Regions from separate parts of the Variovorax sp. V213 genome, predicted to be linked through region 2. Evidence: riboswitches for the same ligand, from Rfam matches in the RefSeq annotation. Region 2 holds a riboswitch; the other holds the start of a gene.

Region 1 (14,972 bases), 800 kb from region 2:
CGGTCGCAGGCGCCGGTGCGGCCGTCGGAGATCTGGCACAGCACCGGACAGGCGTTGCACTCGACCTTGGCAGTGCTCATGCGCTCGTTGCGCGGCGGCGCCTTGCCGAAGGCGCCGCCGCCGGCGTCGGCAACCAGCGGCATGTCCATGCCGGGCAGTCCGTCTGTCTTGGTGTGTTCTGTCATCGGGCGGTCTCGTGGGCGTGTGGTGCGGGGGGCGTCGGGAATCTCGGTCTGCGAAGGGTTGCAACAAACGTGCCGTCTGCCCGCTTGTGCGCCGCCTTCCGTTTGTGTAGCATTCCCTACACTTTCATGTTGCGTTCACTACATTCGCGGTCAATGTAGCAAACAGGCCCGATGCTTGCAATGGTGTTTTCTCGCGGTATCCGCCGGGGGTATTTCCGACCAACGACAATGGAGGGTTCGCAGCCGGCCGAAGGCTGCCGCCCCAGGGGCGTGCATTTCGGCCCAGCCACTTTCCACTGTTTCAACCAACTCTTGAGTTCCGTATGAGTGCATTCAGCGAAGAACGCGTCCTGAGCGTCCACCACTGGACCGACCGCCTGTTCACCTTCACCACCACGCGCGACCCGGCGCTGCGCTTCTCGAACGGTCATTTCACGATGATCGGCCTGAAGGTCAACAACAAGCCCCTGTTGCGCGCCTACAGCATCGTGAGCCCGAACTACGAGGAGCATCTCGAGTTCCTGAGCATCAAGGTGGAAGAAGGCCCGCTCACCTCGAAGCTGCAGCACATCCAGGTGGGCGACACCATCATCGTGGGCCGCAAGCCTACCGGCACGCTGCTGATCGACTACACCCTGCCGGGCAAGCGCCTGTACCTGTTCGGCACGGGCACGGGCCTCGCACCGTTCATGAGCATCATCCGCGACCCCGACACCTACGAGAAGTTCGAGCAGGTCATCCTGGTGCACGGCGTGCGCCAGGTGGACGAGCTGGCCTATCACGACCTCGTGACCGACCACCTGCCCAAGCACGAATTCCTCGGCGAGATGGTCGCCAAGCAGCTGCTCTACTACCCGACGGTCACGCGCGAGGAGTTCCGCAACCAGGGCCGCATCACCGACCTGATCGCGACCAACAAGCTCACCGACGACCTCGGCCTGCCCCCGCTCAACCCGGTGGAAGACCGCGTGATGCTGTGCGGCAGCCCCGGCCTGCTGGTGGACCTGAAGCACATCCTCGAGGGGCGCGGCTTCAAGGAAGGCAACACCTCGACACCAGGTGACTTCGTGGTCGAACGCGCCTTCGCGGAAAAGTAGCCGGCGCCGCGCACGATGGCCGACAGCCGCTCCGCCAGCACCAAGCCCCAGCGCCGCACCGGCGTTCGCGAGGCCGCGGCGCAGGCCACGCGCGACAGCATCCTGAAGGCGGCGACCAAGGTGTTCGCCAAGTACGGCTACGACGGCGGCAGCGTGGAGAAAATCTCCAAGGCGGCCAAGTCGTACGACCGGATGATCTACTACTACTTCGGCAGCAAGGAAGGCCTCTTCATCGCAGTGCTCGAAGGCATCTACAAGCGCATGGACGATGCCGAGGCCGCCATTGCGCTCGATGCCTCGCGGCCCGTGGAGGCGCTCACCGAGGTGATCCGCTTCGTGCTGGGCTACTACCGCAAGAACCCCGAGTTCGTCACGCTCCTGAACACCGAGAACCTGCATAAGGGCCGGCACATCTCGAAGTCGCTGCGGGCGCGCGAGTACTCGTCGCGGGCGGTGGCCATCATTGCCGAGATCCTCGCGAGCGGCGCAGCCCAGGGCCTGTTCCGCAAAGATCTCGTGGCGCGCGACATCTACCTGCTGATCGCGTCCACCGGCTATTTCTACACCTCCAACCGGCACACGCTGACCGCATTCCTGGGCGAGCCGCTGGAATCGCCCGAGGCCATCACGCACTGGGAAGACTTCGTGATCGAGACCGTGCTGCGCACCGTGCGCTCGGACGACATACAAGACAACACCCCACCCCACGAGGACACCACGAAATGGCAGAAATCGCAGCCGGCGCAAAGTCGGGCAAGGTCGTCATAAAGAACATCGGCCTCTTGCTCTCGGGCGACATCGACAAGCCCATCCTCGACGCCGACACCCTCGTGGTGAACGACGGCCTCATCGTCCAGGTGGGCAAGGAAAAAGACTGCGACCTCGAAGGCGCGAAGACCGTCATCGACGCGAAGCAGACCTGCGTGGCGCCGGGCCTGATCGACAGCCACGTGCACCCGGTGTTCGGCGACTGGACGCCGCGCCAGGGCCAGATCGGCTGGATCGATTCCACCATGCACGGTGGCGTGACCACCATGATCTCGGCCGGCGAGGTGCACCTGCCGGGCCGCCCGAAGGACATCGTGGGCCTGAAGGCGCTGGCCATCACCGCGCAGCGCGCGTTCGACAACTTCCGTCCCGGCGGCGTGAAGGTGCTGGCGGGCGCGCCGGTCATCGAGAAGGGCATGGTCGAGAGCGACTTCAAGGAGCTCGCCGAAGCCGGCGTGGGCCTGCTCGGCGAAGTGGGCCTGGGCTCGGTGAAGGCCGGCTACGAGGCCAAGGAAATGGTGGCCTGGGCGCGCAAGTACGGCATCCAGAGCACCATCCACACCGGCGGCCCGTCGATTCCGGGCTCCGGCCTGATCGACAAGGACGTGGTGCTGGAGGCCGACGCCGACATCATCGGCCACATCAACGGCGGCCACACCTCGCTGCCCGAGGCGCATGTGTGCGAGCTGTGCGAGAAGAGCTCGCGTGCGATCGAGATCGTGCACAACGGCAACGAGAAGGTCGCCATAGCCGCGGCCAAGGCCGCGCTCGAACTCAAGTGCCCGCACCGCGTGATTCTGGGCACCGACGGCCCGGCCGGCTCGGGCGTGCAGCCGCTGGGCATCCTGCGCATGGTGGCCATGCTGTCGTCCATCGCCAACATTCCGGCGGAGCTGGTGTTCTGCTTTGCCACCGGCAACACGGCGAAGATCCGCAAGCTCAACTGCGGGCTGATCGAGGTGGGCCGCGACGCCGACTTCGTCTTCATGGACCGCGCGCAGCATTCGCCGGCGCCGGGCCTGCTCGAAAGCGTGCAGCTCGGCGACATTCCGGGCGTGGGCATGGTGATGATCGACGGCATCGTGCGCTGCGGCCGCAGCCGCAACACGCCGCCGGCGACGGAAATCCCGGTGGTGGTGTCAGGCGCACACTGAGCAGCGCCCGCCTTGTCCCCTCTCCCTCCGGGAGAGGGCCAGGGTGAGGGTCAGCAGCGCCCATGCAGCGTCGGCGCCGATCTCCGCCGGCATCTATCGCGCCTTGAACACCAGGTAGCGCGCCGACAGGAAGTTCACGACCAGTCCCGCGCAGCTGCCCAGCGCCACGCCGGCCGCGGGTGCCCAGGGACCCGAAGCCCAGTGCAGCACGAGCACGTAGGCGCCATAGTTCACGACCGCGCCCCCCAGCATGGTCACGAGGTAGCCGAGGTACTCGCGCAGCACCGAAGCATCGGAACGCCGGCCGCTGAATGTGTAGCGCCGGTTCAGCGCCCAGGTGGCCGTGGCCGCCGCAAGAAACGACAGCACCCGCGCGCCGTACCAGCCCAGCAAGGGCGCCGCGAGATATAGCACGGCCACGTCGACCACGAATCCCGCCGCGCCGACGATGGCGAACGCCAGGAACTCGCGGCCCGCCTTCATGGCGTGCGGCGGAACTGCCCGACGCCGGGAATCGCGAGGTAGCGCAGCCGCTTGGCCTCGCGGCGGCCGAGCCGGATGGCGTGCATCACGACGCCGCAGACCATCGACAGCATGGCGGCCAGCATGGCGCCGGTCGACAGCACCGCCGTGGGGAGCCGGGGCACCAGGCCGGTGTGCAGGTAGGTGATCAGCAGCGGAATGGCCAGCGCGATCGCACCCACTGCGAGCAGCGCCGCAAGGATCGTGAAAAACTGCAGCGGCCGCTCGCTGATGAACAGCTTGCAGATGGTCCGGAGGATGCGCCAGCCGTCGCGGTAGGTCGAGAGCTTGCTGTGCGAACCCTCAGGCCGCGTGCTGTAGGCGGTGTCGAGCTCGGCATGGGGCATGCGCAGCTCGAGTGCGTGCACCGTGAGCTCGGTCTCGATCTCGAAGCCGTGCGAAAGGGCCGGAAACGACTTGGCATAGCGGCGCGAGAACACGCGGTATCCCGACAGCATGTCTGTCAGGCCGCCGCCGAAAAGCTGCGCCACGGCGCCGGTGAGCATCCGGTTGCCGAAGCGGTGGCCGGCGCGGTAGGTGAGCGCGTTCCGCCCGTCGTCGACACGGCAGCCCACCACCATATCGAGGTTGCCCTGCACCAGCGTTTCCACCAGCCGCGGTGCGCTGGCCACGTCGTATGTGGCGTCACCGTCGACCGTGACGTACACGTCGGCCTCGACGTCGGCGAACATGCGCCGCACGACGTTGCCCTTGCCGGGTGCCGCCACGTGCGTCACGAAAGCGCCGCTCGCGCGCGCGATGGCGGCGGTGTCGTCGGTGGAGTTGTTGTCGAAGACGTGGATCTCGGCCTCCGGCAGCGCCGCGCGGAATTGCGCGACCACCTGCGCGATCGACAGCGCCTCGTTGTAGCAGGGGATCACCGCTGCGATGCGTATCGGTGCGCGGGCTGCGGCGGATTGGTTGTCGTCGGTCATGGTGCGGTCGAAATAATGCGATAGGCCCGGCCGCCGTCTTTCTCGTACAGCAGGGCGAAATGCTGGTCGAAGCCGGGCCGGGTAGCGAGCGTGGGCACCATCGACGTGGGCATGACGATGGCCGTGAAACCCAGCCGGGCGAGCTTGACCGCCATGTCGCCCGGAGGCAGCAGCAGGAAATCGCGGTAGCGCCACGGGCCGAGCGTATCGCCCCAGATCGGATTGGGGCCGTAGTAGATCGCCTCGTTCAGCGCAATCTGGTAGACGCGCCCGTCGGCATGCTGGCGCAGGTAGTCCATGGCGGCATAGCCGGGCACGTGCTGGCGCAGGAAGGCTTCGCGGGTTTCGGGCGTGGGCGAGATCATCGCCACCTTGACCGCCGTCTGCCGCAACGACACGGCGGCCAGCGCGGCCACGAGCAGCACGACGATCCAGTCGCCGGCAAGGCCCAGACGCCCGGTGGAGGCGGCGGCCGGCACATCCTCGGCGGTCGCCGTCGCCCCCTTGCCGCCGAACGCGCGGCGCACGCCCTTGGCAATCCAGCCGAACAGCACCTGCCAGCCGATGGCCGCCATCAGCGCGAGCAGTGGAAACGAGGCCATGAGATAGCGCGGATAGCGCGAGGTCACGATCCACACGGCCACGGAATAAAAGCAGAACCAGCCCGCCGCGCGCACGGCGGCCGAACGCTTCCACAGCATGCTGAACGGTGCCAGGAACACGGCCCAGATGAGCGCATTGGGCCGCGCCGCATGGTCGCGCACGTCGGCCACCTGCTGCACGTAGTCGGCCGGAATCCACTCCGTGAAACCGAACACGCGCGCGCCGATGGGGTTGAACGGATCGCCGGTCATGATGGCGTTGCGGGCGTACCAGTACACGCACGGAACCAGGAAGCAAATGAGCGCCAGCGCCCACGCCTTGGGCCGGCGCTCGTGCCAGACGACGAACAGGGCCACCAGGGGCAGGAAGGTGAGTGCCTGGTACTTCGAACCCGCGGCCACGCCGAGGCAGAACGCCGCCAGGCCGAGCCAGCGCATGCCGCCCTGCACCGGCTGCGATTCGCGCCACCACCACAGCGCCACGCAGGCGCCGAGCACGAAGAGCGCCACGCCCATGTCGATCAGCGCATTCGAATAGTCGCCGATGCCGACCCAGATGGCCGTGCCGATCAAGGCCGTGAGCCGGTTCGTGTGCTGGATGCCGAGGCGCAGGACCATGACCGCCGAAAGCACACCCGCCAGCGCATTGAGAAAATGCGGCAGCACGTCGTCGCCCACCTGCAGCGCGGCGGCATACAGCAGGTTGTAGTTGTACGGAAACCAGGGGTAGCGCAGCCACTCGTGGATGCCCAGGGAGCCCTGCTGCGCCACCTGCCGCGCATAGGGCAGGTGGTACATCAGCTCGTCGAAGGCGGCGGGCGGCGCGAGCGGCGCGACCAGCGCGGGCAGCGCCACCAGGCCCAGCGCGATGGCCGCGATCTTGTCGGCGCGGGTCCATGGCGCGGCGGAGGCCACAGCCGCAGCGCGAACCGTGCGAACGTCGCGCCACCCGGGCCGCAGCTGGAGGGCGGCGGCCACCAAGCCGGCGGCGATCAGCGTCACCGTCGCGCCGACCTTGAACGCGCCGAAGATCGCCAGCACCTGGAAGGCGCAGATGAAGAGGCCGACGCCCAGGGTCGCGGCCATCGCCGATTCGAGCCAGGCGTCCCGGCGTGGCGGCGGCGAAAGGCGCGCCAGCAGCGCGCGTCCGAAACCCCAGCAGGCAATGACAAAGACCGCCAGTGCCGCGTAGTGCGCGGCGGCAAACATCAACTTCTGAATAACAACTCCCGGCGCCGGTCGGCCATGCCGGCCGGCAGGTTCAAAGGTTCGGCGCCAGCAGGCGCTCGAGGTCGGATTCGCTCGTCCGGCGCCGTGCCGCCTGGTCCTGCAATTGATCGTGCCCGATCTTGCCGACGTTGAAGTACGTCGACTCGGGGTGGCTCAGGTAGAAGCCGCTCACGCTGGCGGCGGGCATCATAGCGAGGCTTTCCGTCAGCGTCATGCCAATGTCCGCGCAACCCAGAAGGTCGAACATCGGCCGCTTCACGCTGTGGTCGGGGCAGGCGGGGTAGCCGGGCGCGGGTCGAATGCCGCGGTATTTCTCGGCGATCATGTCCTCGTTGCTCAAACCCTCGTAGGGCGCATAGCCCCAGAGGTCGGTGCGCGCGCGATGGTGCAGCGATTCGGCAAAGGCCTCGGCCAGCCGGTCGGCCAGGGCCTTCAGCATGATGGCGGAGTAGTCGTCGAGATCGTCGATGAAATACTTCTCTTTTTTCTCGACACCCAGGCCCGCCGTGACCGCGAACACGCCCACATAGTCTTTCAGCCCGCTGTCCTTCGGTGCGACGAAGTCGGCCAGGCAGCGGCTGGGCCGCATCACGCCGTCGATCACCTGCTTCTCGGTCTGCTGGCGCATGCCGTACCAGGTCATGGCAACCTCGCTGCGCGTCTCGTCGGTGTAGAGCTCGATGTCGTCGTCGTTCACCGTGTTGGCGGGCCAGAAGCCGACGATGCCGCTGGCGCTGAGCCAGCGGCCTTCGATCAGGCGCTTGAGCATGCGCTGGCCGTCGGCATACACGCGCACGGCCTCGGTGCCGACGATCTCGTCCTTCAGGATGGCCGGGAACGGGCCCGCCAGGTCCCAGGTCTGGAAGAACGGGCCCCAGTCGATGTACTTGGCGAGCTCGGTCAGGTCGAAGTTCTTGAACACGCGGCGGCCGATGAACTTGGGCGCGGGCGGCGTGTAGCCGGACCAGTCGATCGGCGTCTTGTTGGCGCGCGCCTTGGCCAGCGGCCACATCGGCACCTGCTTCTTGTTGGCGTGCTGCGTGCGCACCTTCTCGTAGTCGGCGTTGATCTCGTCGATGTACGCGGTGGCCTGCTCGGACAGCAGCGACTGCGCCACGCTCACGCTGCGGGAAGCATCGGGCACGTAGACCACCGGGCCTTCGTAGTGCGGCGCGATCTTCACGGCGGTGTGTACGCGGCTGGTGGTGGCGCCGCCGATCAGGAGCGGAATCTTCTTGATGCGGAAGTGATCGTCCTTCTGCATCTCGCCGGCCACGTACTGCATTTCTTCCAGGCTGGGCGTGATGAGGCCCGACAGGCCCACGATGTCCGCGCCCTCGACCTTCGCCCGGGCGAGGATCTCGTGGCACGGCACCATCACGCCCATGTTCACCACCTCGAAGTTGTTGCACTGGAGCACCACGGTGACGATGTTCTTGCCGATGTCGTGCACGTCGCCCTTCACGGTGGCGATGATGATCTTGCCCTTGGTGCGCACGTCGCGGCCCGCGGCCTCGTCCTGGCGCTTTTCCTCCTCGATGTAGGGAATGAGGTGGGCCACGGCCGACTTCATCACGCGCGCCGACTTGACCACCTGCGGCAGGAACATCTTGCCCTGGCCGAACAAGTCGCCCACGATGTTCATGCCGTCCATCAGCGGCCCTTCGATCACGTGCAGCGGACGGCCGCCCTTGGCGAGGATCTGCTGGTAGGCCTCCTCGGTGTCCTCCACGATGAAGTCCGTGATGCCGTGCACCATGGCGTGCGAGAGGCGCTGGTTCACGTGCACCGGATGTTCCGGCGTGCCGCGCCATTCGAGCTTCTTGCTGTCGTCCTTGGCGCCGCTCTTGGCGGTCTCGGCCACTTCGACGAGGCGTTCGCCGGCGTCGGGGCGGCGGTTCAGCACCACGTCTTCCACGCGCTCGCGCAGGGTCGGCTCGAGGTCGTCGTACACGCCCACCATGCCGGCGTTGACGATGCCCATGTCCATGCCCGCCTTGATCGCGTGGTACAGAAACACGGTATGGATGGCTTCGCGCACCGGGTCGTTGCCGCGGAAGCTGAAGCTCACGTTGCTCACGCCGCCCGACACCTTGGCGCCCGGCAGGTTCTCCTTGATCCAGCGCACCGCGTTGATGAAGTCGACCGCGTAGTTGTCGTGCTCCTCGATGCCGGTGGCAATCGCGAAGATGTTGGGGTCGAAGATGATGTCCTCGGGCGGGAAACCCACCTCGTCCACCAGGATGCGGTAGGCCCGCTCGCAGATCTCGATCTTGCGCTCGTAGGTGTCGGCCTGGCCCTTTTCGTCGAAGGCCATGACCACCGCGGCGGCGCCATAGCGCCTCACCAGCTTGGCCTCGTGCTTGAACTTGTCGACCCCCTCCTTCATGGAGATGGAGTTGACGATGCCCTTGCCCTGGATGCAGCGCAGGCCCGCCTCGATGACCTCCCACTTGGAGCTGTCGACCATCACCGGCACGCGCGCGATGTCGGGCTCGCTGGCAATCAGGTTCAGGAAGCGGATCATCGCGGCCTTGCTGTCGAGCATGGCCTCGTCCATGTTGATGTCGATCACCTGCGCGCCGTTCTCGACCTGCTGGCGCGCGACGGCCAGGGCGTCTTCGAACTGGCCGTTCAGGATCATGCGGGCGAAGGCCTTGGAGCCGGTGACGTTGGTGCGCTCGCCGATGTTGACGAACAGCGATCCGGCATCGATGGCCACCGGCTCGAGGCCGGACAGCTTCATCGGGGGAACGGAAGGCGTGGGAACATCGCTCATGGGGGCTCACCTGTGCAGGAAAAAACGTCAGGTGAGCGTCGTTTGCGGCTTGCGCCCCGGCCACAGGGCGCCTTCCAAGCCTGACGGCGGGCCTGTTGATGTGGGCCGCCGCTGCAACGCTCCTTGGAAGGGAGCGCAATTTTACCGGCTGCGGCAAGGGCCGCGGCCGTTGGGGATGTTCAGGCCCCCTGCCCGGCCACGGACGCAGGCCCGAGGGGCGCGGCCGAAGCCGGCAGCCCGAACACCCGGTCGAAAGCCCAGTTGAAGACGAAGGTGTAGACGAGGAAGAACACCACCAGCCCCAGGTCCATCACCAGCGCCTGCCAAAGCGACACGCCCAGGCCCCAGGCGAACATCGGCACCAGGAACGCAATCAGCCCGCCCTCGAAGCCGATGGCATGCGCCACGCGACGGCGCACGCTGCGCCCGCGCACCGCCTGGCGCGACTCCCAGCGCTCGAACAGGGCATTGAACACCAGGTTCCAGATCACCGCGATGACCGAGGCGGCCACCGCCAGCACGCCGGAATGGCCGAGCCCGGCGTCCGTCATCAGCGCCAGGCCGGCACTGGCGGCCACGATGGCGATCCCTTCGTAAAGGGTGATGTAGACGACGCGACGCTGAAACCCCTGCATGGCTCTTTCCTCTGGCGAATGAAGACGATGGCTGGACTTTATTTGTTGTTAACTGATATAAAAAGTTAACTTATTTCAGTTTTATTGATAGATTGGTGCGGCAATGGCCTTCTCCAGCGACAACGTCGAAGTCTTTTTGTCCGTGATCGACCACGGCTCCTTTTCGGCTGCGGCGCGCGCGCTGCACAAGGTGCCTTCGGCCGTGAGCATGGCCATTGCCAACCTCGAGGCCGAACTGGCACTGCCCCTGTTCGACCGCAGCGGCCGCGAACCGCAACCGACCGCCGCCGCCCGATCGCTGGAGCCGCAGGCGCGGCTCCTGGCGGCCCAGCTGAAGCAGTTGCAGGTGCAGGCGCTCGCACTCACCCAGGGGCTGGAAAACCGGCTCACGCTGGCGATTGCGCCCGAACTGCTGGCCGCGCCCTGGAGCGGACCGCTGGCCGCGCTGGCCGAGGAATATCCGCTGCTTCAGGTCGAGGTGCTGGCCGCCCCCCAGGCCGATGCGCTGGCGCTGCTGCACAGTGGCCGCGCGCAGCTGGCGCTGGTGTTCGAGCGCCCGAGCCTCGACGGGCGGGAAGGCTTTCAGGAAGTCGGCAGCGACACCATGGTGGCGGTGATGGCCCCCAACCATCCCGTCCTGATGGCGGCCGCCGGCGAGCGCCTGCGGGAAGAACACCTCACGAACACCCGGCAGATCGTCGTGGCGGGGCGCGACCTGGCCACCAGCGACCCGCGCTTCGTGTTCGCGCGCCATGTCTGGCGCACCGACAACGCGCTGGCCGCGCTGAGCCTGATCACCGCCGGCCTCGGCTGGGGCTGGCTGCCGCGCAACTTTGCCAAGCCCCATGTGGCCGCCGGCGCGCTGGTCGAGATTCCGTTCGAGAACCTCAGCAACGGGCTCGACCTGTGGGTCGACGTGGTGTGGTCGCGCGAGCGGCCGCTGGGCCTGGGGGCGCAGCGCTTCGTGGCGCTGATTGCGCGCGACCGCCAGGCTGCGGCGGGCCTTGCGCCCTAGTCGCGATGGCCGTGGCCGCCGCCCTTGCCTCCGCCGCCACCGTGGCCGCCACCCTTGCCGCCGCCTTCATCGCCGCGCTGCTTGCGCCCGCCTCCGCCACCCTCGGGCCGTCCGCCGCCCTGGTGCATTTGCGGTTGGCCGGGCAGTGGCCCGGGCCGGAAGGCCGGCTGGGGCCGAGGCGCCTTGAAGCCCGGGTCCGCCGGCGGGCGGTAGCCTGGTCCCGGATGGGGCGCGCGATAGCCGGGCCCGGGTTGCGGCCGGACGCCGGGCCCTGGCTGGGGTTTGAAACCGGGGCCGGGCCACGGCTTGGGTTGCCAGTCAGGGCGCACGGGCGGCAGCGGGCGCCATCCGGGCACCGGCGGAGGCGGCGGCCGGCTGCCCCACCAGCGCCGTTCGCCATACCAGGGCCGGTCGCGGTAGTAATCGGCCCAGTAGCTGCCGATCACGAAGGTCACGATCGGCACGCCGATCACCGCCCCATAAGTCGCCAGCGGTACGCGCCGCTCCTGGTAGGCGTAGTCGAGGCTCCTCGCCCAGACCCAGCCGCGCCCGCCGTCGGGCAGCACCACGTCGCACCAGCTGTAGCCGCCGGTGCAGCCGATCACATCAAGCGGCTGGCCCGGCCCTAGCCGCGCCACCAGCGGATAGTCGCCCGAAGGGCCGGCCCGCAGGTTGACCGCGCCGCGCGTGAAGGCCTGCTGCGCCGCGGCCGCCAGCGGCAAGGCCAATGCAATGGCGCCGATGCCGATCCAGCGCATGAGGAGTTTGTTGTTCATGATGGGCTTCCTTTGCGCAGCCAGCCTAGGCGGCGGCACAGATGCCGTCAATCAGCCACGAACGCAACAGCGCCGCTGTCCCCTTCGTGAAACACCGCGGAACCGGCTTTGCCGGGCCGCTGGTGTTGCCCCCGGTAGGGGGTTTGGCGAAGCGACACGAAGTGCGCGAAGACTGGGGGCGAGCCCAGTTACGCGGCTTCGCGATAGAAGCCGGCGTTGTTGTTCAGCAGGCGGCCTGCAACCGGCGCCACGGCCTTGCCGATCGCCGCGATGTGGTCCGGCGTGGTGCCGCAGCAACCGCCGACGATGTTCACCAGCCCTTCGGCCGCGAACTCGTGCAGCAGCCGCGAGGTGACGTCGGGCGTCTCGTCGAAGCCGGTTTCGCTCATCGGGTTGGGCAGGCCGGCGTTCGGGTAGCAACTGATGAAAGTGTCGCCTGCCACCTTTGCCAGTTCCTGGATGTAGGGGCGCATCAGCGCCGCGCCCAGCGCGCAGTTGAGCCCCACGGCCAGCGGCTGCGCGTGGCGCACGCTGTGCCAGAACGCGGTCACCGTCTGGCCGCTCAGGATGCGGCCGGACGCGTCGGTCACGGTGCCGCTGATGATCAGCGGCAGGCGCTGGCCGCTGTTGTCGAAGTACTCGTCCACCGCGAACAGCGCGGCCTTGGCGTTGAGCGTGTCGAAGATGGTCTCGACCAGGATCACGTCGGCGCCGCCTTCGACCAGCGCCTCGGTCTGCTCGTAGTAGGCCGCGCGCAGCTGCTCGAAGTCGACATTGCGCGCTCCGGGGTCATTCACGTCGGGGCTGATGCTCGCGGTCTTGGGCGTCGGGCCCAGGGCGCCGGCCACGAAGCGCGGCTTGTCCGGCGTGCTGAACTTGTCGCAGGCGGCGCGCGCGAGCTTGGCCGATTCGAGGTTCATCTCGCGCGCGAGATGCGCCATCTTGTAGTCCTCCTGCGCGATGGTGGTCGCGCCGAAGGTGTTGGTCTCGATCAGGTCGGCGCCGGCCGCGAGGTAGCCCTCGTGGATGTCGCGGATCACGTCGGGCCGCGTGAGCGAGAGCAGCTCGTTGTTGCCCTTCACGTCACGCTCGAAGTCCTTGAAGCGCTCGCCGCGGTACTGTTCCTCGGTGAGCTTGAAGCGCTGGATCATCGTGCCCATCGCGCCGTCGAGGATGGCGATGCGCTTTTCGAGGATGCCGGGCAGGGCCTGGCCGCGGGTGTAGGTGACGGGCTTCATAGCCCCTGATTGTAGGAAGCGAGGCTGCCCTTGGCCGCTGTCGGTGCTTTAACGGCGTTCCACGAATTCCAGCACCGCCTCGATCATGCGCCGCACGTGCGGCTGCACGCCGGCCGCGACTTCGGGCAGGTAGTCGAAGGGCAGCTTCTCCTGCATATAGCTCGACTGCGTCATCTCCAGCTGCACCGCATGCACGCCAGCGGCGGGGTTGCCGTACCGGCGCGTGATGTGGCCGCCCGTGAAGCGGCCGTTGAGCACGCCGGTGTAGCCCGTGGCCGATTCGGCCGACTTGGCGATATCGAGCAGCGTGGCCGCCAGCGCCGGATCGCAGCTGGTGCCGTTGCCGGTGCCCAGGTTGAGGTCGGGCAGCTTGCCCTCGAAGAAGCGCGGCAGCACCGAGCGGATCGAGTGCGCGTCCCACAGCGCGATGGTGCCGTGCGTGGCCTTCAGGCGGTCAAGCTCGGCCTGCAGCTGCTGGTGGTACGGCCGCCAGATCGCGTCGCGCCGCGCGGCGATTTCCTCGTCGTCCGGCAAGTCGCCGCTGGACGCGTAGACGGGCGTGTCGTCGAAGGTGTCGACCGGGCACAGGCCGGTGACGCTCTGGCCCGGGTAGAGGCTGGCGCCGTCCGGCGGACGGTTCAGGTCGATCACGTAGCGCGAATGCGTGGCGACGAGCACCGAGGCGCCGAGCGCATCGGCGAAGTCGTAGAGCCGCTCGAGGTGCCAGTCGGTGTCGGGCACCTGGCGCGCCTCTTCGGTGAAGCGGGCGGCGAGCGCGGGCGGCACGTGGGTGCCGACATGCGGCATCGAGATCAGCAAGGGCCGCGTGCCCTGACGAAAGCGGAACGGGGGTTCGGTGGTGGTGAAACTCATGGGATCAATTTTCCAGAAGAAGCTGGCCGCGCGCCGCGACGAATGCGGCGGCGGCCTCGTCGTGCAAGGCATGGCGGCCCGCGGCGACGCGCGGCTGGCCGGACACCCAGACGGCATCGATGGCGGAAGTCCGGTGGCTGGCAAAGACGTGCGACGACAGCATGTCGGGCGCGGCGAGGCCCTGCAGCGCAAGCTGCGCGGCATCGAGCACGACGAAGTCGGCCTGCTGCCCCGCGGCAAGGCCGCCGATGGCCCGGCCCGATGCCTGCGCACCGCCGCTCACCGCGCCGAGCGTGAGCGCGGTGGCCACGTGCGGCTGCGCCGCATCGGCGCCGACATTGCGCTGCCGCCAAGCCAGGCGCTGGCTGTATTCGAGCATCAGCAACTCTTCCGCCGCGTTGACCGTGGCATGGCTGTCGGACCCCACGCCCCAGGCGCCGCCATGGTGGCGCCATGCCGGGAAATCGAAGATGCCGTCGCCAAGATTCGCTTCGGTGGTCGGGCACAGGCCGGCCACCGCGCCGCTCTTTGCGCCGCGCGCGTATTCGGCCGCGTCCATGTGCGTGGCATGCACCAGGCACCAGCGCCCATCGACCGGTGCGTGGTCGAGCAGCCAGGCGACCGGCCGCTGGCCGCTCCAGGCGACGCAGTCGTCGACCTCCTTGGTCTGCTCGGCAATGTGGATGTGAATGGGCGCGCCGGGGTCGATGGCTTCAAGGCCCGCAACGGCCTCGCGCAGCGCATCGGGTGGCACGGCGCGCAACGAGTGAGGCGCCAGCCCGAGCCGCGCGCCCGCTGCATCGCACGCGGGCTTCAGCGTGCCCAGCAGGCGCAGCATCGAATCGGTCGAGCGGATGAAGCGGCGCTGCCCTTCGTTGGGCGGCAGGCCGCCGAAGCCGCTGGTCTGGTACAGCACGGGCAGCAGCGTGAAGCCGATGCCCACCTTCTGCGCAGCGCGCAGCAGCGCGAGGCTCAGGGTTGCATCGTCGGCATAGGGTCGGCCGTCGGCGTCGTGGTGCACGTACTGGAACTCGCACACGCTGGTGTAGCCTGCCTCGAGCATCTCGGCATAGAGCCAGGTGGCGATGGCTTCCATGTGCTGCGGGCCCAGGCGCGCGGCAAAGCGGTACATCAGCGTGCGCCAGCTCCAGAAGCTGTCCTGC
Region 2 (14,972 bases):
TCCGACGTGGGGCTCGACTACGTGAAGCTCGGCCAGCCCGTGCCCACACTGAGCGGCGGCGAGGCGCAGCGCCTCAAACTGGCAGGCTTTCTGGCGGAGGCCGCGAAGAGCGCGACGGCGAGCAAGCAATCGGTGGCGCGCAGGGGCACGCTGTTCCTGTTCGACGAGCCCACCACCGGGCTGCATTTCGACGACATCGCGCGGCTGATGCGCGCGCTGCGCAAGCTGCTGGACGCCGGCCACTCGCTGATCGTGATCGAGCACAACCTCGACGTGATTCGGGCGAGCGACTGGTGCATCGACCTCGGCCCCGAAGGCGGCGAGGGCGGCGGGCAGGTGGTCGCGGAGGGCACCCCCGAACAACTGCGCGAGAACCGCGCCTCGCTCACCGGCGCGGCCCTGGCCGACTACGAGCTGGCCATCGGCCCCGAGGCCTACAAGGTGGCCGAGCGCGCGGCGCGGCGCTACATTGCCAACGCCAAGACCGCGCCCGGCAGCAACGCCATCGAGATCGTCAATGCGCGCGAGCACAACCTGAAGAACCTCAGCGTGGACATTCCGCGCGGCAAGTTCAGCGTGGTGACGGGCGTCAGCGGTTCGGGCAAATCGACGCTGGCCTTCGACATCCTGTTCAACGAAGGGCAGCGGCGGTACCTCGAGTCGCTCAACGCCTATGCGCGCAGCATCGTGCAGCCGGCAGGCCGGCCCGAGGTCGATGCGGTCTACGGCATTCCGCCCACGGTGGCCATCGAGCAGCGCCTGTCGCGCGGCGGCCGCAAGAGCACGGTGGGCACCACCACCGAGGTCTGGCACTTCCTGCGCCTGTTGTATGTGAAGCTCGGCATCCAGCACTGCATCCACGACGGCGCGGCCGTTCAGCCGCAGACGCCCGACAGCATCGCGGCGCAGCTGATGCGCAACTTCAAGGGCCAGCACATCGGCCTGCTCGCGCCGCTGGTGAGCAACCGCAAGGGCGTGTACACCGAGCTGGCCGACTGGGCGCGGCCGCGCGGTTTCACGCATCTGCGCGTGGACGGCGAGTTTCTTCCGACGACCGGTTTCCCGCGCATCGACCGCTTCAAGGAGCACAGCATCGAGCTGCCGGTGGCCAGCCTCGACGTGCTGCCCTCGAAGGAAAACGAACTGCGCGAGGCGCTGACCAAGGCGCTCGAACACGGGAAGGGCGTGGTGCACGTGCTGAGCCAGCTCGACGGCCTCAAGGCAGCGATGATGGCCGGCGTGTCGGCTCATGGAATCGGCCGTGTCAATGTGTTCTCCACGCTGCGCGCCTGCCCGGTCTGCAGCACCAGCTATGCCGAACTCGACCCGCGCCTGTTCAGCTACAACAGCAAGCACGGCTGGTGCCCCGACTGCGTGGGCACCGGCGTCAAGCTCAGCAAGGACCAGCGCAAGGTCTTCGACGACTCGATTCGCGACGACGACAGCAAGGGCCGCGAGCAGACCTTCGCCGAGCCCGAGGTGGAAGACCTGGCCGACGTGGCGTGCCCGACCTGCGAAGGCACGCGGCTCAATGCCACGGCGCGCGCGGTGAGCTTCGGCGCTTCGCTCGCGGACGGCATGGGCGGCATCGGCATCACCGAGCTTGCGCGCATGAGCGTGACCGAGGTGCGGCGGTGGTTCGAGGGGCTGGCGTTGACCGGACGCGAAGCCGAGATTGCGCGCGACCTGGTGCCCGAGATCAAGAGCCGCCTCGAATTTCTCGAAGAGGTGGGCCTGGGCTACCTCACGCTCGACCGCGGCGCACCCACGCTCTCCGGCGGCGAGGCCCAGCGCATCCGGCTTGCGGCGCAGCTCGGCAGCAACCTGCAGGGTGTCTGCTACGTGCTCGACGAGCCGACCATCGGCCTGCACGCGCGCGACAACCAGATCTTGCTCAACGCGCTGCACAAGCTCGGCGACAAGGGCAACACGCTGGTGGTGGTGGAGCACGACGAAGACACAATCCGCCGCGCCGACCACATCATCGACATCGGCCCGAGCGCCGGCAAGCGCGGCGGGCGCCTCGTGGCCGAAGGTTCGGTGGCCGACATCCAGGCGGCGGGCGATTCGCAGACCGGCCGCTACCTGCGCGATGCCATCAAGCATCCATTGCAGGCGCGGCGGCTGATTCCCTCGCCCGACCCGAAGGCGGAAGACAGTGGCCAATGGCTCACCGTGCATGGCGCCGACCTGCACAACCTGCAGGACCTGACCGCCGCGCTGCCGCTGCACCGCCTGGTGGTGGTGACCGGCGTGAGCGGCTCGGGCAAGTCGACGCTCGCGCGCGACGTGCTGCTGGCGAGCGTGCAGGCTGTCGTGATCCAGCGCATGACCAAGGCCGGCCGCGACGCCGACGCCGCGGGCAAGCGCCCGGCGTGGTCCGGCTGCGATCGCGTCGAGGGCTACGAGACCATCGACCGCGTGCTCGAGGTCGACCAGACCCCCATCGGCAAGACGCCGCGCAGCTGCCCGGCCACCTACATCGGTTTCTGGGACACCATCCGCAAGCTGTTCGCCGACACGCTGGAAGCCAAGGCGCGCGGCTACGGCCCGGCGCGCTTCAGCTTCAACACCGGCGAAGGCCGTTGCCCCGGCTGCGACGGCGCCGGCGTGCGCACCATCGAGATGAGCTTCCTGCCCGACGTGAAGGTGCCCTGCGAGGTGTGCCACGGCGCGCGCTTCAACCCCGAGACGCTGGCCGTGAGCTGGCGCGGCAAGAGCATTGGCGACGTGCTGCAGATGGAAGTGGACGAGGCGGTGGAGTTCTTTGCCGCCATGCCCAACATCAGCCACCCGCTGCAGCTGCTGAAGGACGTGGGGCTGGGGTATCTCACGCTGGGCCAGCCTTCGCCCACGCTCTCGGGCGGCGAGGCGCAGCGCATCAAGCTGGTGACCGAGCTCAGCAAGGTGCGCGACGACATCACCCGCCGCGGGCAGAAGGCGCCGCACACGCTGTACGTGCTCGATGAGCCGACGGTGGGCCTGCACATGGCCGACGTCGAGAAGCTGATCCATGTGCTGCACCGGCTGGTGAACGGCGGCCACAGCGTGGTGGTGATCGAGCACGACCTCGACCTGATCGCCGAGGCCGACTGGATCATCGACCTGGGACCCGAAGGCGGCAACGCCGGTGGGCGCATCGTTGCGGCGGCGCCGCCGGAAGAGGTCGTTCGGCTGGGTACCCACACCGGCGTGGCCCTGGCAGCGGTGCTGGCACGTTGATGCCCGCAGGCGCACAATGGCTTCAACCCTTGGCGCAGGCGCATCCTGAATCAGCCATGGTGGGGTGAGTGAATCGTGTGAGGAGATGAAGCGCCGTGCCGGGCTACGCAAGGAGCCATGTCATGACCCGCTTCATCGATGTTCACAGCCTGGTTCGCCTGGTGGACGAAACCGGCGTTCCCGAATTTCTCAAGGCCCTGGCCGACGCGCTGCGCGACGATTTCATGCGCTGGCGCGAGTTCGACAAGAAGGCGCGCGTGGCCAGCCACTCGCACCTGGGCGTGATCGAGTTGATGCCGGTGGCCGACGATGGCGCCTACGCTTTCAAATACGTGAACGGGCATCCGCACAACACGGCGGTCGGGCTGCCCACCGTCATGGCCTTTGGTGTGCTGGCCGAGGTCGATACCGGGTACCCCGTGCTGCTGTCGGAGCTCACGCTCACCACCGCGCTGCGCACCGCCGCCACTTCGGCCATGGCGGCGCAGGCCCTGGCGCGGCCCGGCTCGCGCAGCCTGGCGCTGATCGGCAACGGCTCGCAAAGCGAGTTCCAGGCCCTGGCCTTCCATGCGCTGCTGGGCATCGAGGAAGTGCGCGTGTTCGACATCGACCCGCACGCCACCGACAAGCTGGTGCGCCACCTGTCCGCCTGCACGCCGCTCGAGGTGGTGCGTGCCCATTCGGTTGCCGACGCCGTGCGCGGCGCGGACATCGTCACCACCGTCACGGCGCATCAGGGCCACGCGGTCGTGCTTGCGCCCGAGATGATCGAGCCGGGCATGCACATCAACGCGGTGGGGGGCGATTCGCCCGGCAAGACCGAGCTGCACCCCGAGGTGCTGCGCCTGGCGCGCGTGTTCGTCGAGTACGAACCGCAGACCCGTGCCGAGGGCGAGATCCAGCAGCTGCCGGCCGACTTTCCGGTGCACGAGCTCTGGAAGGTGCTGCTCGGCAAGGTGCCGGGACGCGAGAGCGCGGACCAGGTCACGGTGTTCGACTCGGTCGGCTTCGCGCTGGAGGACTACACCGCGCTGCGTTACATCCATCAGCTGGCCATCGAGCGTGGCATCGGCCAGCAGATTGCGCTGGTGCCCGAGCTCGATGACCCGAAGGATCTGTTCGGGCTGACCGCTTCCGGCCGGCGGCGTGCGGTGCTGCGGCGTGCGGCATGATGGCGGCATGCTCACCATTTACAACGACCAGCACGCACTGCATCAAGGCAAAGTCGAAATGTTCCGCGGCGAGCTGGTGCCGTGCTTCGAGGTGCCCGCCCGCGTCGACCACGTGAAGCATGAGCTGGAGCGCCGCGGCCTGGGCCCGCTACAGGTGCCCGATGCCTTCGACGAAGCGCTGCTGGCCCGGGTGCATGCGCCGCGCTACCTGGACTTCGTCGCCCACGCGTGGGAAGAGTGGGTGGCGCTCGATCCGTCCAACGTGTCGCGCGATGCCCTGCCTTCGTACTGGCCCACGCGCGGCATGCGCACCGACGTGCTGCCCAGGAGCTTTCCTGCGCGCTTGGGGCTGTTCGCGTTCGACGCGGGCACGCCGCTGATGGCCGGCAGCTGGGCTGCAGCGCGCCACGGTGCCGCCTGTGCGTGGACCGCGGCACAGCGCGTCATCGGCGGCCAGCGGGCCGCCTTTGCGCTCACGCGGCCGCCGGGCCACCATGCGGGCGCCGATTTCTTCGGCGGCTACTGCTTCGTCAACAACGCCGCGGTGGCTGCGCAGGCGCTGCGCGATGCGGGGGTGGCGCGCGTCGCCGTGCTCGACGTGGACTACCACCACGGCAACGGCACGCAGGCCATCTTCTACGAGCGCAGCGACGTTCATTTTGCAAGCCTGCATGGCGACCCGATGGCCGACTACCCGTACTACCTGGGCCATGCCGACGAGCGCGGCGCGGGCGCCGGCCTCGGCTTCAACCACAACCTGCCGCTGGCGCGCGGCACCGACTTTGCGGCTTGGCGCGCGGCGCTGAAGGCAGCGCTCGACGGCATTGCCGCGGTGCGCGCGGACGCGCTGGTCGTGTCGCTCGGCGTCGACACTTTCGAGGGCGACCCGGTCGCGGGCTTTCGGCTGAAGAGCGCCGACTACCTGCGCATGGGCGAAGACCTGGCGCGCGCCGGCGTGCCGACGGTGTTCGTGTTCGAGGGCGGCTATGCGGTGGCGGAAGTGGGTGTCAACGCGGTCAACGTGCTGGAAGGTTTCGAGCAGGCGGCTGGCTGAGCCGCCTCGGCGACAGCAGTCGGGTGAGCACCGATTGCCGCAACGGACGAGGCAAGGCCCAATCCGCGCCTTGTCCACGTTTCAGGAGCCAGCCATGTCCCGCCGTTCTCTTCTCTGTGCCGCCACGCTCGCCGCGTGCGGCCTCGTTTCTCCGCTGGCGGCATTTGCCCAGGCCTTTCCCAACAAGCCGATCAAGCTGGTCATCGCCTTCCCCGCGGGCGGCCCGACCGACATCACGATGCGCCAGCTCGCCGACAACGCGAGCAAGATCATCGGCCAGCCGGTCATCATCGACAACAAGCCCGGCGCCGGCGGCACGCTGCCCGCGCAGGCGCTGCAGACCGCGCAGCCCGACGGCTACACCATCGCGCAGATTCCGCTCGGCGTGTTCCGCCTCGGCTACACCACCAAGATCAACTGGGACCCGCTCAAGGACATCAGCTACGTGCTCAACGTCACGGGCTACGCCTTCGGCATCGTGGTGCCGGCCAACAGCCCGTTCAAGACCTGGGCCGACTTCGTCGCGTATGCCAAGGCCAACCCCGGCAAGCTCACTTACGGCTCCACCGGCAACCTCACCAGCCCGCACCTCACGACCGAACTCATCGCGCAGAAGGCCGGCATCGAGCTGCAGCACGTGCCCTACAAGGGCAGCGCCGACCTGATGCTCGCGGTGGTCAGCGGCCAGCTCATGGCGGCGGCCGACAGCACCGGCTTCGCGCCGCAGGTCGAGGCCGGCAAGCTGCGCGTGCTCAACACCTGGGGCGAGAAGCGCCTCGCCAAGTTCCCTGATGCGCCCACGCTGAAGGAGCTGGGCTACGACATCGTGCAGAACTCGCCCTTCGGCATCGGCGCACCCAAAGGGACGCCGCCCGAGGTGGTGAAGAAGCTGCATGACGCCTTCAAGCAGGCGATGGAGGAGCCCAGCTATGTGGCTTCGCTGGGGCGCTACGACATGCTGCCGAACTACATGAGCTCGGCGACGTACACCAAGTTTGCGCAGGACACGGTGGTGCGGGAGAAGGCGGTCATCGAGAAGCTGGGTCTGGCGAAGGAACCGAAGACGAACTGATCGCAAACAGCTCCTCCACCAGCCGCGCCGCCAACTCCGGCTTCACGGGGTCGCCGCCGAACACGAGGCGGAACACGATGGGCGCGATCAGGTGGTCGATCACCTGCTGCGCCTCGGGCGCGTGCTCGCCGCGGGCGTGCGCCTGCTCGACCAGTGTCAGCGCTTCCTTGCGGCGGTTGCGCAGGCAATCCGTGTCCGAGTCGCCGTTGGCCAGCGCGGCCGCGGCTTTCAGCAAGGACTTGCTGCAGGGTTGCGACAGGTGCGTGATGAGTTCCTCCGCCCACGCGGTCAGGTCTTCGCGCAGCGCGCCGGTGTTGGGCAGCGGCCGGTTCGGGTCCAGCCGGTGCGTGGCCGTTTCGGCCAGAAGCCCCGACAGATCGCCCCATCGGCGGTAGATGCTGGAAGCGCTGACGCCAGCGCGCTCGGCCACCGCCGGCACCGTGACGCGTTCTCGCCCCTGTTCGGCCACCAACTCTTCGAGGGCGGTGCGCACCAGCGCCTGCACCTGCGCGCTGCGGCCGCCGGGGCGCTTGTTGGGAAGGACGACATCGTTCATGGTAAGGACTTTAACGCAAAGATATTTGCTTTAAAAGCGTGCGGGCATAGAATTGCAAAAGCAAAAAACGTTGCGTTAAGGATCGCCATGCCCTCCTCCTGTCCTGAACTCGCCGGTTCCACAGCCGGCGTTGCCACCCGTTCCAAGCCGTGGCGCCTGCCGGTCGCCGTCGGTTTTCCGCTGTTGGCCACGGTGCTCTTCGCCTTCTTCTTCGCGGCGGCCGCGCCGTCGCCGCTGTTCGTGGTGTTCCAGCATGCCTGGGGCTTTTCGTCGTCGATGCTCACGGTCGCTTTTGCGATCTATGCGATTGCGCTGCTGATCTCGCTGCTGGTGGCGGGGTCGCTGTCGGACCATGTGGGGCGCCGCCCGGTGGTGCTTGCGGCGTTGGTGCTGCAGGCGGTGGCGATGGGCTTGTTCCTGCTGGCGCATGACATCAGCGGGCTGATCGTCGCGCGTGTCGTTCAAGGCGTGGCCACGGGTGTCGCGAGCGGCGCGCTGAGCGCGGCCGTGGTCGAGGCCGCGCCGGCCTCGCGCAAGCGGTTGGGCGCGCTGATCACGAGCGTATCGCCGCTGGCGGGACTCGCCGCGGGCGCGCTCTTGACGGGTATGGCGATACGGTTCACCGGGTATCCGGTGTCGCTGGTGTTCGGTGTGCTGGCCGGGGTGTTCGCGCTGGGCGCGGCCGTGGTGATGTGGATGCCGGAGACCGTCACGCGGCGTGCAGGTGCGCTGGCTTCGCTGGTGCCGCGCGTTTCGATCCCGCCGCAGGCCAGGGCCGAGTTCGTGCGCGGGCTGCCGGTGTTCATCGTGGTGTGGGCGATGGGCGGGCTGTATCTCTCGCTGGCGCCGTCGCTCATGCTGCATGTGTTCGCCATCGACAGCGGCGTGGTCAACGGCCTTACGGTGGCGGTGCTCTCCGGTGTCGGCGCTGTTGCGCCCACCCTGCTTGGGCGCTTCGCGGCGCCACGGCCGGCCATCATCGGCATGGCCAGCATCACGGTCGGGGTGGGGCTGCTGCTGGCGTCGCTGCACACGCGATCACTGGCGTTGTTCTTCGTGGGCACGGCGGTGGTGGGCATGGGCTTCGGCGGCGCGTTCTCTGCGCTGGTGCAAACGCTGGCCCCGCTTGCCAGATCGCACGAACGCGGCGAGCTGTTCGCGGCCATCTTCGTGGTGAGCTACCTCGCGTTCAGCCTGCCTGCGATGCTGGCCGGCTTCCTGGTGGCACCGCTGGGGCTGCTGGCTACCGCAGAGGGTTATGCAGCGGTGCTGCTGTTGATCGCAGCCTTCGGCACCTGGAGCCAGTGGGCGGCGCTGCGGCGTCCCACGCGCAGCCTGCCGGTCAGCGAGTAGCGCGGGCCGAGAGAATGGCGCGCGCCGCTTCGGCGAACCCCGCGCCGCGCTCGCCCTCGGTCACGTAGCGCGGCAGGTACTCCAGCTGCGGCACGAAGCGCGCCACGTTCGCCACGCCGATGCTGTGGGCGAAGGTGCGGAACATCAGCTGGTCGTTGGTGGAGTCGCCCACGTAGGCCCAGCGGTCGATCTCGTCGTCGAGCGTGCGGCCCCAGAGTTCGCGCACGATCCAGCGCGCGCCCTCGAGCTTGTCGTTGTCGCCGTACCAGCCGTTGATGTGGATGCTGCTGACCGTGGCGTGCATGCCTTCGCCGCGCATCAGGGCCACGACGTGTGCGATGGTCTCTTCGCTCAGCTGCACGAACTCGCTGTGGTCGATGGCGATGTCGGTTTCTCGGCCCGGCGAGTCGGTGGCGCGCCGGGCGCCCGGAATCTCGCGCTCGATGCGCGCCAGCACTTGCTGCATCCGATCGAAATTGGCGGCGCGCGTTGCCGCGTCCTGCTGGTGGCGCTTCTGCAGCTTGCCGCCCGGCACAGGCAGCAGGGCGACGGCACCGTTCTCCGCCACGATGGAGTCGACGGGCCATGCGGAAACGAAGGGCACGCTCCAGCCTACGGGCCGACCGGTGATCGCCACGACGTGAAGCCCGGCCGCCTTGAGATCGCCCAGTGCCTTCAGCGCGTCGGGCGTGATGGCGCCTTCGGTGGTGAGCGTGTCGTCGATGTCGGTGAACACGCCGATCAGGTTGCTGCGTGCGGCCTTCGACCACTGCGACAACGCCAGCAGATGGTGGGGCGAGGAGGGCAGGGAACTCGACTGGCGCATGCCTGGCTCAGCCTGCACTTTGCAGCGCCAGCCCCGCATGCTCCCGCAGTGGATGGAAGTGGATCTTCGGGAACCGCTCCTGCGCCAGCCGCACGTCGTAAGGCGAGGTGCACAGGAAGGCCAGCGTGTCCGCCGCATCCTTCGCCATGCGCTGCGGATAGGCGTTGACGAACTCGCGCAGCTCGGCCGGCGAATCGGCCGTGATCCATCGCGCGCCGGTGTATTGGCAGCCTTCGAGCCGCACGTCGGCGTCGTACTCGGCCTTCAGGCGGTGCTGCACCACTTCGAACTGCAGCTGGCCGACCGCGCCCAGCAGCATGGGGCCGCCGACCTCGGGGCGGAACACCTGGATCGCACCCTCTTCGCCGAGCTGGGCCAGGCCCTGCTGCAGCTGCTTGGTGCGCAGCGGGTTCTTCAGGATCACGGTCATGAACAGCTCGGGCGCGAAGAAGGGCAGGCCGGTGAACTGCAGGCTCGCGCCGTCGGTGATGGTGTCGCCGAGCTGCACGCCGCCGTGCGTGGTGAAGCCCACGATGTCGCCCGCATAGGCCTCTTCGACCGCTTCGCGGCGCTGGCTCATGAACGTGACCACACTGGTGGGCCGCAGTTCCTTCGAGGTGCGCTGCACCTTGAGCTTCATGCCCGGCGTGTACTTGCCCGAGGCCATGCGCACGAACGCGATTCGGTCGCGGTGGTTGGCGTCCATGTTGGCCTGCACCTTGAACACCACGCCCGCGAAGTCCCTGTCCTCGGGCTGGATCTCCTTCACCACGGGCTGTCGGTTGACCATCGTGGTACTGGTGCGCGACTGCGGCGAGGGCGCCAGGTCGACCAGCGCATCGAGCACCTCCATCACGCCGAAATTGTTGACACCGGAGCCGAAGAACACGGGCGTCTGCTTGCCGGCCAGGAAGGCCTCGCGGTCCCAGGTGGGCGAGGCGCCGGTGGCCAGCTCCATGCTGTCCATGGCGGATTCGAAATCGGCGCCGAAGCGCTTGGTGAGCGTGTCGCGCTCGGAGAGCGGAATGGTCTCGAAGTCGTGCGGCAGCCGCTCGCTGCCCGACTCGAACACGGTCATCGCCTGCGTGCGCAGGTTCATGATGCCGCGGAACGACTTGCCCTGGCCCACGGGCCACGTCATGGGCACGCAGGGCATGCCAAGCTCGCGTTCCACCTCGTCGAGGATGTCGAGCGGCTCTCGCACCTCGCGGTCCATCTTGTTGACGAAGGTGATGATGGGGGTATCGCGCTGGCGGCAAACCTCGATCAGCCGGCGCGTCTGCGATTCCACGCCGTTGGCCGCGTCGATCACCATCAGCGCCGAGTCCACGGCGGTGAGCACGCGGTAGGTGTCTTCCGAAAAGTCCTTGTGGCCGGGCGTGTCGAGCAGGTTGATGACGTGGTCGCGGTACAGCATCTGCATGACCGACGAGGCCACCGAGATGCCGCGCTGCTTCTCGATTTCCATCCAGTCGGACGTGGCATGGCGCGAGGCCTTGCGCGCCTTCACCGAGCCGGCGATCTGGATCGCGCCCGAGAAAAGCAGCAGCTTCTCGGTCAGCGTGGTCTTGCCGGCGTCAGGGTGGGAAATGATCGCGAAGGTGCGGCGGCGGCGGGTTTCGGCAAGAAAAGACAAGGTGGGCAATCTGCAGGGGAATGCCCGATTTTAGAAGGGCGGTCCAGGGCCGCCCGTCCGCACCGTCGAAAACGCCTTACTTGCGCTGCAGCATCTTGGTCACTTCGTCCACATTGGCCTGGATGCGCTGGCGCACCAGTTCGAAGGCATCGGCCTGCGACTTGGCGGCAAGGGTGGCGAGTTCCTTGATGTCGTCGACGGCGCGCTGGAACGACTGGCGGCCGAGCTCGTCGAGCTTGGCGAGGTTGGCCTTGGGGTCCTTGCCGGGCATTTCCTTGGCGGCCGTCTGCCATTCGGCGATGGCGTTCTTGATCATCTCGGTCTGCCGCTGCACCACGGTCTGCAGGCCCTGGTAGGACTTTTCGTTGGCCTGCATCAGCGCCTGGAGGTCCTTCTGGCCGCTCTCGAGCAGCTTGCCTGCGCCGCCGGTCAGGTTGAGTTCCTGCAGGCGATCGGTCATGGCCTTGAGATTCTTCATCGGATTGAGCATGTCGGCGGCACCAGGGGCCTCCGCCTTGGTGCTGCTGTCAGTGGTCTTTTTCGCGGCGGCTTTCTTGGCAGTGGCCATGGTGCGGTATCTCCTGTGTCGGGTGGACGGGGGAATGACGAGGACCGGCCGGATGGCAAAGTCCCTCGCCACGATACGCCGCACCGGCTCGGCCGCGGTGCCCGCGGCGACAAATTCGCCTGCGGGATTTCCCTTGGGCTACATCGGCGGCGCAAAGCCGTTGCGCCCGGCAGTGACGCGCAGCGCCGTGGGCGTGCCGTTCTTTTCCTGTGCATTGACCAGCACCTTGGCGCCGGGTACCAGCAGGGACTCGGTGCCGGGGCGGAAAGTCACGACCGGCACATCGGGCGGCACGACCACGGTCTTCTCCCCGCCCTTGTAGGTCAGCCGAAGCTGCTGCCCGCCCCGTACCGATTTCGGCGCCGCGGCCAGGTCGGCCACGGTGGCGTTGGTCATGGTGCTCTGTGGCAGCAGGTCCCATGGGCGGTGGCCTTCGCCAGTGCCGCGCGCGGCCTCCGGGAACACCACCACCTCGAGCGCCTTCTGCGTGCCGTCGGCCTGCGGCATGGCGGCGGTTCCGATGAAGCTGCCCTGCTTGATGTCGGACAGCTTGATGGGATAGACCTCCGATACCGTCATGTCGGCCGGCCGCGCAAGGCTGACGACCTCGCCGCCGCGGTCTTGCACCACGAGGGTCTTTGCGTCGACGCGGACGATGGTGCCGCGGATGCGCACCGGATCGGAGGCCGCCTGCGCGGAGGCAAGGACCGGCGCGCCGGCGCCAAGAAGGATGGCCGAGGCCAGCAGGACGGGGGAGATTCTGGAGCGCATGGGTGAACTTCCGTGGTTGGGAGCAAATCAATGTACGCGCCGGAGCCGAAACGCGCTTTCCGGGATGTGGGATATCCCGGCGATTGGCTCGCCGTGCCTCCCCGTCTACAATCCGCGGTTCCGAGGAGCGTTGCAGCGCCGCCAGGCGTGAGGCTCGGACCACATCGCAACCACGCTCACCCGCTGTTCTCGCGGTGAGTCTTTTCCCCGAACGCAGTGGCACCTTTCAAACTAGCTTTGTTGGAGTTCTCATGAGCGCTGTTCTCAAGCCCACCCCCGTTTCCACCGCCGACCAGGCGATTGCCGACCTGTCGCTGGCCGCCTGGGGCCGCAAGGAAATCCGCATCGCGGAAACCGAGATGCCCGGCCTGATGGCCATCCGCGAAGAGTTCTCGAAGGCGCAGCCGCTCAAGGGCGCGCGCATCACGGGCTCGCTGCACATGACGATCCAGACCGCCGTGCTGATCGAGACGCTGCAAGCGCTCGGCGCCACCGTGCGCTGGGCTTCGTGCAACATCTTCTCGACGCAGGACCACGCCGCCGCCGCCATTGCCGCCGCCGGCACGCCGGTGTTCGCGATCAAGGGCGAGTCGCTGAAGGACTACTGGGACTACACCCACGCCATCTTCGACTTCGGCCCCAAGGGTTCGAAGGGCGAGGGCCCCAACATGATCCTGGACGACGGCGGCGATGCCACGCTGCTGATGCACCTGGGCCAGCGCGCCGAGAAGGACCTGGGCGTGCTCGCCAATCCGACCAGCGAGGAAGAACGCATCCTCTACGCGGCCATCAAGGCCAAGCTGGCGGTCGATTCGACCTGGTACACCCGCAAGTCGGCCGAGATCATCGGCGTGACCGAGGAAACGACCACCGGCGTGCACCGCCTGAACGAGATGAGCGCCAAGGGCACGCTGCTGTTCCGCGCCATCAACGTGAACGACTCGGTCACCAAGAGCAAGTTCGACAACCTGTACGGCTGCCGCGAATCGCTGGTGGACGGCATCAAGCGCGCGACAGACGTGATGATTGCCGGCAAGGTGGCCTGCGTGGCGGGCTACGGCGACGTGGGCAAGGGCTCGGCCCAGGCACTGCGCGCACTGAGCGCCCAGGTGTGGGTGACCGAGATCGACCCCATCAACGCCCTGCAGGCCGCGATGGAAGGCTACAAGGTCGTCACCATGGAGTACGCCGCCGACAAGGCCGACATCTTCGTGACCACCACGGGCAACAAGGACGTGATCCGCCACGAGCACATGGCCGCCATGAAGGACCAGGCGATCGTCTGCAACATCGGCCACTTCGACAACGAGATCGACGTCGCATCGATCGAGAAGTACGAGTGGGAAGAAATCAAGCCGCAGGTCGACCACATCAAGTTCCCCGACGGCAAGAAGATCATCCTGCTGGCCAAGGGCCGCCTCGTGAACCTGGGCTGCGGCACGGGCCACCCGAGCTTCGTGATGTCTTCGTCGTTCGCCAACCAGACCATCGCGCAGATCGAGCTCTTCACCAAGCCCGATGCCTACCAGGCCGGCAAGGTCTACGTGCTGCCCAAGCACCTCGACGAAAAGGTCGCGCGCCTGCACCTGAAGAAGGTCGGCGCCATGCTCACCGAGCTGACCGACGAGCAGGCTGCCTACATCGGCGTCGACAAGGCGGGTCCGTACAAGGCGGACACGTACCGGTACTGATGCGCGCTGATCAATTGCTGGTCGAACGCGGCCTTGCCGCGTCGCGCTCGCAGGCCGTGCGGCTGATTGCCGGCGGCATGCGATGGCGCGATGCGGGCACCGCGGACGCGTGGCGCTCGGTCGTGAAGAACCGCGACGAAGTGCCGGAGTCCGCCGAACTCGAGCTCGACGACGCGGCCGAGGCTCGCTATGTTTCGCGCGGCGGGCTCAAGCTCGAAGGCGCGCTGGCGGCCAGCGGTGTGGATGCAGCGGGCAAGCTGTGCCTGGACGTCGGCCAATCGACCGGCGGCTTCACCGACTGCCTGCTGCAAAGCGGCGCGGCGAAGGTGGTGGGTGTCGACGTGGGTCACGGGCAGCTGCATGCGCGGTTGCGCGAGGATGAGCGCGTGGTGGCCATCGAGGGCGTCAATGCGCGAGCTTTGTCGCCAGACGACCTTCAAGAAGAAGGCGAAGAGCCTTCCGAACTGCGCTTCGACCTCATCGTCGGCGACCTGTCGTTCATCTCGCAGACATTGGTGCTGCCGGCCGTGGTGCCATTCCTGGCCGACGACGGCCACCTGCTGATGCTGGTCAAGCCGCAGTTCGAACTGCAGCCGGGGCAGGTCGGCAAGGGCGGCATCGTTCGCGACGCGTCGATGTATGCGGTGGTCGAAAAGCGCTTGCGCGACGCCTGCGAGACGCTCGGCCTGCGCGTGCTGCAATGGTTCGACAGCCCCATTGCCGGTGGCGACGGCAACCGTGAGTTTTTCATTCACGCCGTGCGCGCTGTTGGCGCGGATGGTTCTTGAGGAGACGCAAGTGCGCCTTCCGTTGAGTTTCGAATTCTTTCCGACCAAGACGCCCGAAGGCGCGGTCAAGCTGCGCGCGGTGCGCCAGCAGCTGTATGCGCGCAAGCCCGAGTTCTGCTCGGTCACCTACGGCGCGGGCGGCTCCACGCACCAGGGCACTTTCGGTGCGGTGCAGGAGATCCTGTCCGAAGGAGTCGATGCCGCGAGCCACTTCTCGTGCATCGGCGCCACGCGGGCCACGGTGCGCGAGCAGCTGGCCGAGC

The links. A riboswitch is a leader RNA that binds a small molecule or an ion and turns the genes downstream of it on or off. The one in region 2 is predicted to bind S-adenosylhomocysteine.
Region 1: another riboswitch for S-adenosylhomocysteine. It lies ahead of metH (methionine synthase); the one in region 2 lies ahead of ahcY (adenosylhomocysteinase).

Annotation. Positions count from the first base shown of each region.
Region 1 is NZ_AP028664.1:4,999,766-5,014,737, forward strand. Features, by position in the region: gene ACAM55_RS23570 (6-hydroxynicotinate reductase) at 1-185, opposite strand, end outside; gene ACAM55_RS23575 (ferredoxin--NADP reductase) at 509-1,282, shown strand; gene ACAM55_RS23580 (TetR family transcriptional regulator) at 1,298-2,050, shown strand; gene ACAM55_RS23585 (amidohydrolase family protein) at 2,005-3,204, shown strand; gene ACAM55_RS23590 (GtrA family protein) at 3,298-3,687, opposite strand; gene ACAM55_RS23595 (glycosyltransferase family 2 protein) at 3,684-4,661, opposite strand; gene ACAM55_RS23600 (ArnT family glycosyltransferase) at 4,658-6,472, opposite strand; gene metH (methionine synthase) at 6,525-9,239, opposite strand; S-adenosyl-L-homocysteine riboswitch at 9,299-9,403, opposite strand; gene ACAM55_RS23610 (PACE efflux transporter) at 9,452-9,907, opposite strand; gene ACAM55_RS23615 (LysR family transcriptional regulator) at 10,011-10,922, shown strand; gene ACAM55_RS23620 (SH3 domain-containing protein) at 10,919-11,698, opposite strand; gene ACAM55_RS23625 (homocysteine S-methyltransferase family protein) at 11,887-12,936, opposite strand; gene hutG (N-formylglutamate deformylase) at 12,985-13,809, opposite strand; gene ACAM55_RS23635 (formimidoylglutamate deiminase) at 13,814-14,972, opposite strand, start outside.
Region 2 is NZ_AP028664.1:504,663-519,634, forward strand. Features, by position in the region: gene uvrA (excinuclease ABC subunit UvrA) at 1-3,222, shown strand, start outside; gene ACAM55_RS02505 (ornithine cyclodeaminase) at 3,345-4,394, shown strand; gene ACAM55_RS02510 (histone deacetylase family protein) at 4,402-5,448, shown strand; gene ACAM55_RS02515 (Bug family tripartite tricarboxylate transporter substrate binding protein) at 5,543-6,520, shown strand; gene ACAM55_RS02520 (TetR/AcrR family transcriptional regulator) at 6,477-7,076, opposite strand; gene ACAM55_RS02525 (MFS transporter) at 7,164-8,429, shown strand; gene ACAM55_RS02530 (HAD-IIB family hydrolase) at 8,419-9,255, opposite strand; gene ACAM55_RS02535 (peptide chain release factor 3) at 9,263-10,891, opposite strand; gene phaP (TIGR01841 family phasin) at 10,968-11,459, opposite strand; gene ACAM55_RS02545 (hypothetical protein) at 11,598-12,230, opposite strand; S-adenosyl-L-homocysteine riboswitch at 12,347-12,415, shown strand; gene ahcY (adenosylhomocysteinase) at 12,482-13,921, shown strand; gene ACAM55_RS02555 (TlyA family RNA methyltransferase) at 13,921-14,709, shown strand; gene metF (methylenetetrahydrofolate reductase [NAD(P)H]) at 14,720-14,972, shown strand, end outside.